Linked DNA regions of Luteitalea sp. TBR-22. The protein of the gene in region 1 interacts with the protein of each later gene in a pairwise test. Links are inferred from orthologs where the notes say so. Each region holds a gene or a part of one and is shown on either strand. Other genes may lie near its edges.

The links.
Region 2: the proteins of TBR22_RS16620 (region 1) and TBR22_RS14160 interact in binary tests that used the Escherichia coli proteins (3 or more experiments, as listed by UniProt). The link is inferred for Luteitalea sp. TBR-22 from one-to-one orthologs.

What each region holds. Positions count from the first base shown.
Region 1 is NZ_AP024452.1:3,956,144-3,959,229, reverse strand. The notes cover bases 66-2,837. They hold TBR22_RS16620 (acyl carrier protein), read left to right. Parts: upstream 66-1,214; coding sequence 1,215-1,460; downstream 1,461-2,837. Other genes in these bases: fabF (beta-ketoacyl-ACP synthase II), read left to right, coding at 1,506-2,747; fabG (3-oxoacyl-ACP reductase FabG), read left to right, coding at 455-1,198; fabD (ACP S-malonyltransferase), read left to right, coding at 66-458. In the rest of the region: more of fabD, read left to right, coding at 1-65; TBR22_RS16610 (electron transfer flavoprotein subunit beta/FixA family protein), read left to right, coding at 2,901-3,086. UniProt on the Escherichia coli protein: Carrier of the growing fatty acid chain in fatty acid biosynthesis.
Region 2 is NZ_AP024452.1:3,419,723-3,423,033, reverse strand. Bases 72-3,068 are described here. They hold TBR22_RS14160 (thioesterase family protein), read right to left. Parts: upstream 1,773-3,068; coding sequence 1,371-1,772; downstream 72-1,370. Other genes in these bases: TBR22_RS14150 (PASTA domain-containing protein), read right to left, coding at 2,449-3,068; rpe (ribulose-phosphate 3-epimerase), read right to left, coding at 1,769-2,446; TBR22_RS14165 (NAD-dependent epimerase/dehydratase family protein), read right to left, coding at 433-1,374; TBR22_RS14170 (outer membrane protein assembly factor BamD), read right to left, coding at 72-457. Outside these bases: more of TBR22_RS14170, read right to left, coding at 1-71; more of TBR22_RS14150, read right to left, coding at 3,069-3,183.

The DNA.
Region 1 (3,086 bases):
ACGCCCCCGGCCAGGTGGTGATTGCCGGCGCCAGGGCGGCGGTGGAGCGCGCCGGCGCCGAGGCGAAGGCACGTGGCGCCAAGCGGGTGATTCCGCTCAACGTCAGCGCGCCGTTCCACTGCGCGCTCATGGCCCCGGCCCAGGCGCGGCTCGAGCCGGAGTTGCGCGCCCTCGCCGTGCAGGCGCCGCGCGTGCCGGTGGTGGCCAACGTCGATGCCCAGCCGAAGCGCGAGGGCGCGGCGGCGATCGACGCGCTGGTGGCGCAGGTGTCGGGCGCCGTGCGCTGGGAGGACGTCATCGGGTATCTTGTGTCGGCTGGTGTGCGCGCGTATGTTGAGGTGGGCCCGGGGACGGTGCTCGCAGGACTGGTGCGCAAGATCGACCGCGAGGCTCGGGTGGTGAGCTTCGGAGCCCCTGAACAACTCGCAGCGGTGGAGGCGCTCTTCGCAGCATCGTGAGGCTCGATCTCTCAGGCAAGGTAGCCATCATCACGGGCGCGTCGCGCGGCATCGGCCGACAGACGGCCCTGACGCTCGCGTCGGCGGGCGCCGCCGTCGTCCTCACCTCGCGTGGGGATGCCGCCGAGGCCGTCGCCGCGGAGGTGACGGCGGCCGGCGGGCAGGCGCTCGCGCTGGCGGCCGACGTGGCCGACGCCGAGGCGGTGCAACGGGTCATCGACGCCACCCTCGAGCGGTTCGGGCGGATCGACGTCCTGGTGAACAACGCCGGCATCACGCGCGACCAGTTGCTGCTGCGGATGAAGCGCGAGGACTGGGACGCCGTGCTGGCCACCAACCTCACCGGCACGTTCCTCTGCACGCAAGGCGTGCTGAAGACGATGCTGAAGCAGCGTCAGGGACGGATCATCAGCATCAGCTCGGTGGTGGGCCAGAGCGGCAACCCCGGGCAGACCAATTACGCGGCGACCAAGGCCGGCATCATCGGCTTTTCGAAGGCGCTCGCGCGCGAGGTCGCCTCGCGGTCCATCACCGTCAACGTGGTGGCCCCGGGGCTCATCGACACGGACATGACGCGGGAGATCAGCACGGACGCCCAGGCCAACTGGACGTCGGCGATCCCGCTCGGTCGTTTGGGCACGCCGGAGGATGTGGCCGCGGCGGTGTGCTTCCTTGCATCAGACGCGGCCGGGTACATCACGGGGCAGGTGCTCGCCGTCAACGGCGGCATGTATGCCTGAGCAGGAGGAGTGGCAGATGTCAGCTGTGGCAGAGAAGGTCAAGAGCATCATCGTGGAGCAGCTGGGCGTCGACGAGGAAGAAGTCACGCCGGATGCGTCGTTCGTGGACGACCTCGGCGCGGACTCGCTCGACGTCGTCGAGCTGGTGATGGCGTTCGAGGAGGAGTTCGGGGTGGAGATCCCGGATGACGACGCGGAGAAGATCACCCGCGTGCGCGAGGCGATCGCCTACATCGAGCAGCACGGCAAGGCCAAGAAGTAAGCAACTGCCACACCGGGGGGAAGGCGCCCGGGGGACGGAGGGGGAGTGTCGAGGCGAGTCGTCGTCACGGGGGTCGGGCTGGTGTCGTCGCTGGGGATTGGCACGCAGGCCAATTGGGAGGCCCTGTGTGCGGGCCGCAGCGGGATCGGGCCCATCACCCATTTCGACGCGTCGGCGTTCTCGGCGCGGATTGCGGGCGAGGTCAAGGACTTCGACCCGCTGGCCTTCGTCGAGAAGAAGGAGGTCAAGAAGATCGACCCCTTCATCCAGTACGCCCTGGCGGCCAGCCAGTTCGCCGTCGACGACGCGCAACTGGTGATCACGCCGGAGAACTCGTTCGACATCGGCGTGTACATCGCGTCGGGCATCGGCGGGTTCCGCACCATCGAGAACGAGCACGAGGCCTACCTCGCCGGCGGCCCGCGCAAGATCTCGCCGTTCTTCATCCCGTCGGCCATCATCAACCTGGCCTCCGGCCAGGTGTCGATCCGCTTCGGCGCCCGCGGCCCGAACCAGGCGTCCTGCACGGCCTGCTCGGCCTCGGCCCACGCCATCGGCGACTCGTACGAGATCATCAAGCGCGGCGACGCCGACGTGATGATCACCGGCGGCGCCGAGGCGGCGGTCACCCCGATGAGCGTCGGCGGCTTCAGCTCGATGCGCGCGTTGTCGACGCGCAACGACGAGCCGCAGCGCGCCTGCCGTCCCTTCGATCGCGACCGCGACGGTTTCATCATCGGCGAGGGCTCCGGCATCCTCATCCTCGAGGAACTCGAGCGGGCCAGGGCGCGGGGCGCGAGCATCTACGCCGAGGTCGTGGGCTACGGGCTCACCTCGGATGCCTACCACATGACCGGCCAGCCCGAGGGCGGCGAGGGCGCGGTGCGCGCGATGCGCATGGCGCTCCGCAAGGGTGGCGTCGACCCGTCGGTGGTCGACTACATCAATGCCCACGGCACCTCGACGCCGGTCAACGATCCGACCGAGTCGCAGGCGATCCGGACGACCTTCGGCGAGCACGCGCACAAGCTGTGCGTGTCGTCGACCAAGTCGATGACCGGCCACCTGCTCGGCGCCGCCGGCGGCCTCGAGGCCGGCATCACCGCCCTGGCGATCCGGCATGGCATGGTGCCGCCCACCATCAACCTCGACAATCCGGCCGAGGGTTGCGACCTCGACTACGTGCCGCACGTCGCGCGCGCCCGCACGGTGCGCTACGCGCTGTCCAACTCGTTCGGCTTCGGCGGCACGAACGCCAGCCTGCTGTTCAAGGCGTACGAAGCGTAGACGGTAGGCTCAGGGCTCACGGCTCAGGGCTCGGAGAGCCCACAGAGCCGCGCGGCACGAGAAGGCCGCCCGCACGGCCACAACCGTTTCACTGAATGCTTTCTGAGCCTTGAGCCCTGGGCCTTGAGCCATCCGGGCGCTGAGCCCTGAGCCATGAAGATCATTGTTTGCATCAAGCAGGTCGTCACCCGTGACTGGCAGGTACGCCCCGACGAGGCGCGCACCTGGATTCGCGACGCCGAGGCCGAGTTCGAGATGAACGAGCCCGACGCCTATGCGCTCGAGGCGGCGCTGCGGCTGCGCGAGGCGCACGGCGGCGAGGTGATCGCGGTGTCGGCC
Region 2 (3,311 bases), 540 kb from region 1 along the record:
ACTGCTCCAGCGCCGCCCTGGTCTCGGTCTGGTCGCGCTCGGCCTTCGGCATCTGCTCGAAGTGCGTCATCGCCAGCTTGAACTGCGCGTAGTCGGCCTTCTGGTGGGTCGGGAAGTACGACAGGAACTCCTGGAACTCGCGCTCGGCGCGCAGCTTGCCCTCGGTGGTGCCGTCGTTGAGGTACGCGTCGCCGAGCCCCAGCTTGGCGTCGGCGCGCAGCGGGCTCTGCGGGTAGCCGTCCACCAACTGCTGGAAGTACTCGCGGGCCGTGAACCACTTGCGGTCGGTCATCGAGGCCTGGCCCTGCTCGTACAAGTACTTGTCGGGCTCGGTGACCCCGGTGGGGATGTTGCCGCGCTTGGTGGCGCACGCGCCGGCCATCACCGCGAGGCCGAGCACCACTGCCAGCCGGAGACGTGCCATCACCATCGTCATGCGCGTTCGGTCCGTAGCCATGCGTATTCTTCTGTCAGTCCCTGCTCGAGCGTCACCGACGGGACGAAGCCGAGGTCGGCCCTCGCCCGGCTCGTGTCCGCGTACGTGTCGCGCATGTCGCCCTTCTGGGGCGGCTGCTGGTCGATCTCCACGGCGCGCCCGACGAGGCGCCCGATGATCTCGAACACCTGGTTGACGGTCACCCGCGACCCGCCGCCGATGTTGTACACGCGGCCCGGTGCGCCGAGGGTGGCCGCCGCGACCGTGGCGGTCACCGCATCGGCCACGTACGTGAAATCCCGCGTCTGCTCGCCGTCGCCGAAGCGCGTGAGCGGCTTGCCTGCCATGGCGGCCGTGAGGAAGCGATGGAACCCCATGTCGGGCCGCTGGCGGGGGCCGTACACGGTGAAATAGCGCAACGCCGTGAACGGCAGCCCATGGTTGGCAAAGTACAGGTGCCCGAGGTGCTCGGCGGCCAGCTTCGACACCCCGTACGGGGAGAGCGGCTGCAAGCGCTGATCCTCCCGCATCGGGATCGGGGCCTCGTCGCCGTACACCGAAGACGTCGAGGCATAGACGAAGCGCTCGAGCGGCCGGCCGGCGCACTCCTCGAGCAGCCGTTGCGTCGCGGCGATGTTGTTGCTCACGTAGACGCTGAAGTCGCGGCCCCAGCTCTTGCGGACGCCGGCCTGCGCGGCCAGGTGGAAGACGTGGGTGACGCCGTCGAGCAGGGCCGCCAGGTCGGTGTCGAGCAGGTCGTCCTCGACCAGTTCGAAGCGCGCCGACTGGCGTGCCCCGGCAAGGTTCGTCTCCTTGAGCGCGCGCGGGTAGTAGTCCGTGAAGCAATCGATGCCGACCACGTCGGCGCCCTGCGCCAGCAGGCGGTCGGTCAGCGTCGAGCCGATGAAGCCCGCCGCGCCGGTCACGAGTGCCCTCACGAGAAGATCTCCCTCAACGCCACCGGCAGGCGGCAGGGCCGCCCGTCGCGGTTGACGGGTACGTGCATCGTCCGGGCCGTCGCCAGCACGCGGGCGTCCTCCAGCCGGACCAGCTCATAGGTGAACTCGACCCGAAGCGCGCTCGCCATGCGGCCCGTCGTCCGGATCTCCAACTCGTCATCGTACCGCGCCGGGTGCAGGTACGTGCAAGTGGCCTCGATGACGGGCAGGCTCACGCCGTCGGCTTCGAGAGCCTTGTAGCTCCAGCCGAGCTGTCGCAGCAGCTCGACGCGGCCGACCTCGAACCAGGCGAAGTAGTTGCCGTGGTAGACCACCCCCATCTGGTCGGTCTCGGCATAGCGGACGCGGATGCGGGCAGCGCCCGCCACCCGGCTCATCGCGCGCCGCGCGCCTGCCAGCCACGCGTGCCGGCGGCCCGCAGGTCGGCCATCGCCGCGGCGGGATCGGCGGCGGCGAACACGGCCGCGCCAGCCACCAGCACGTCGCCTCCCGCGGCGACCACGGCTTCGGCCCGACCGGGATCGACCCCGCCGTCGACGGTGATCAGGGCCTGGCTCCCCGCCCGATCCAGGAAGTCGCGCAGCCGGCGCAGCCGGTCGTAGCTCCGCTCGATGAACGCCTGCCCGCCAAAGCCCGGGTTGACCGACATGAGGATGACGATGTCGAGGTCGGGCGCGATCTCGGCGAGCGTGTCGAGGGAGGTGGCCGGGTTGATCGCCACGCCCGGCCGAGCGCCCAGCTGCCGGATCCGATGCACCAACCGGTGCAGGTGGTCGGTGGCCTCCACGTGTACCGAGAGGGACGCCGCGCCGGCCTCCACGAACTGATCCACGTACCTTTCCGGCTCGACGATCATCAGGTGCACGTCGAGGGGCACCGGCGACACCCGCTTCAGGGCCGCGACGACGGGCAGGCCGATGCTGATGTTGGGCACGAAGCGGCCGTCCATCACGTCGACGTGAATCCAGTCGGCGCCGGCCGCCGCCACCTTCCGCACGTCTTCGCCGAGCGCGGCGAAGTCGGCGCTCAACACCGACGGCGCGAGACGCACGCTCACCGGCTGACCTCCAGGGAAATGGCGTCGCCGGGCGCAATCTGGAAGCCGCCGAGCGGCGACTGTCGCAGGACGATGCCGGGGGGAACGCCGGGGTAGGGCTGCTCGGCCACCAGCGCCACGCGGAAGCCCCGCACCCGCAGCACTTCCGCGGCCCGCTGGGCGTTGACGCCGATCAGGTCGGGCATGACGTAGGTGGCACCCCGCTCGCCGCGGTTGACCAGCAACGACACGGTGTCGGCCGCGGCGCCGGGCGCCGGGTTCTGCGACACGACGATGCCGGCGGGGAAGGCCGAGGAGCGGATGGCGGCGAGACCCCGGATGCCGACCCCCTCACTCTCGAGGCGCAGCTGCGCGGTGCGCTCAGTGAGGCCGGTCACGGCGGGCACGCGGCTCACGGTCGGCCCGGCACTCAACCACACCTTCACGCTGCGCGGGCGACGAGCGGTGCTGCCCGACACGGGATCCTGCGCGAGGATGAGGCCTGCCGGTACCTTCGGGTCGGAGCGCCGCGACTCTTCGACCTTGAGCGGCAGGCCGAGTTCGGTGAGCGAGGAACTGGCCTGGTTGACGGTGCGCCCACGCAGGTCGGGCACGCGCACGTCGCGCGTCCGCAGCGCGAGCCGCATCGCCATGCCGAACGAGACGGCGTACGTCAGCCCGAGCAAGGCCAGCAGCACGAGCAACTTGCCCGCGCCCCAGACCCGTCCGGTGAACCCTCGACCCGATTCCATCAGCACACCATTCTAGTCGGCAGTCGGCAGTGGGCAGTCGGCAGTCGGCAGTCGGCAGTCGGCAGTGGGCAGTGGGCAGTCGGCCGTTGGTCGTAGCCGTCGCCCTTGGGCGACGGTCAGTCATGGCC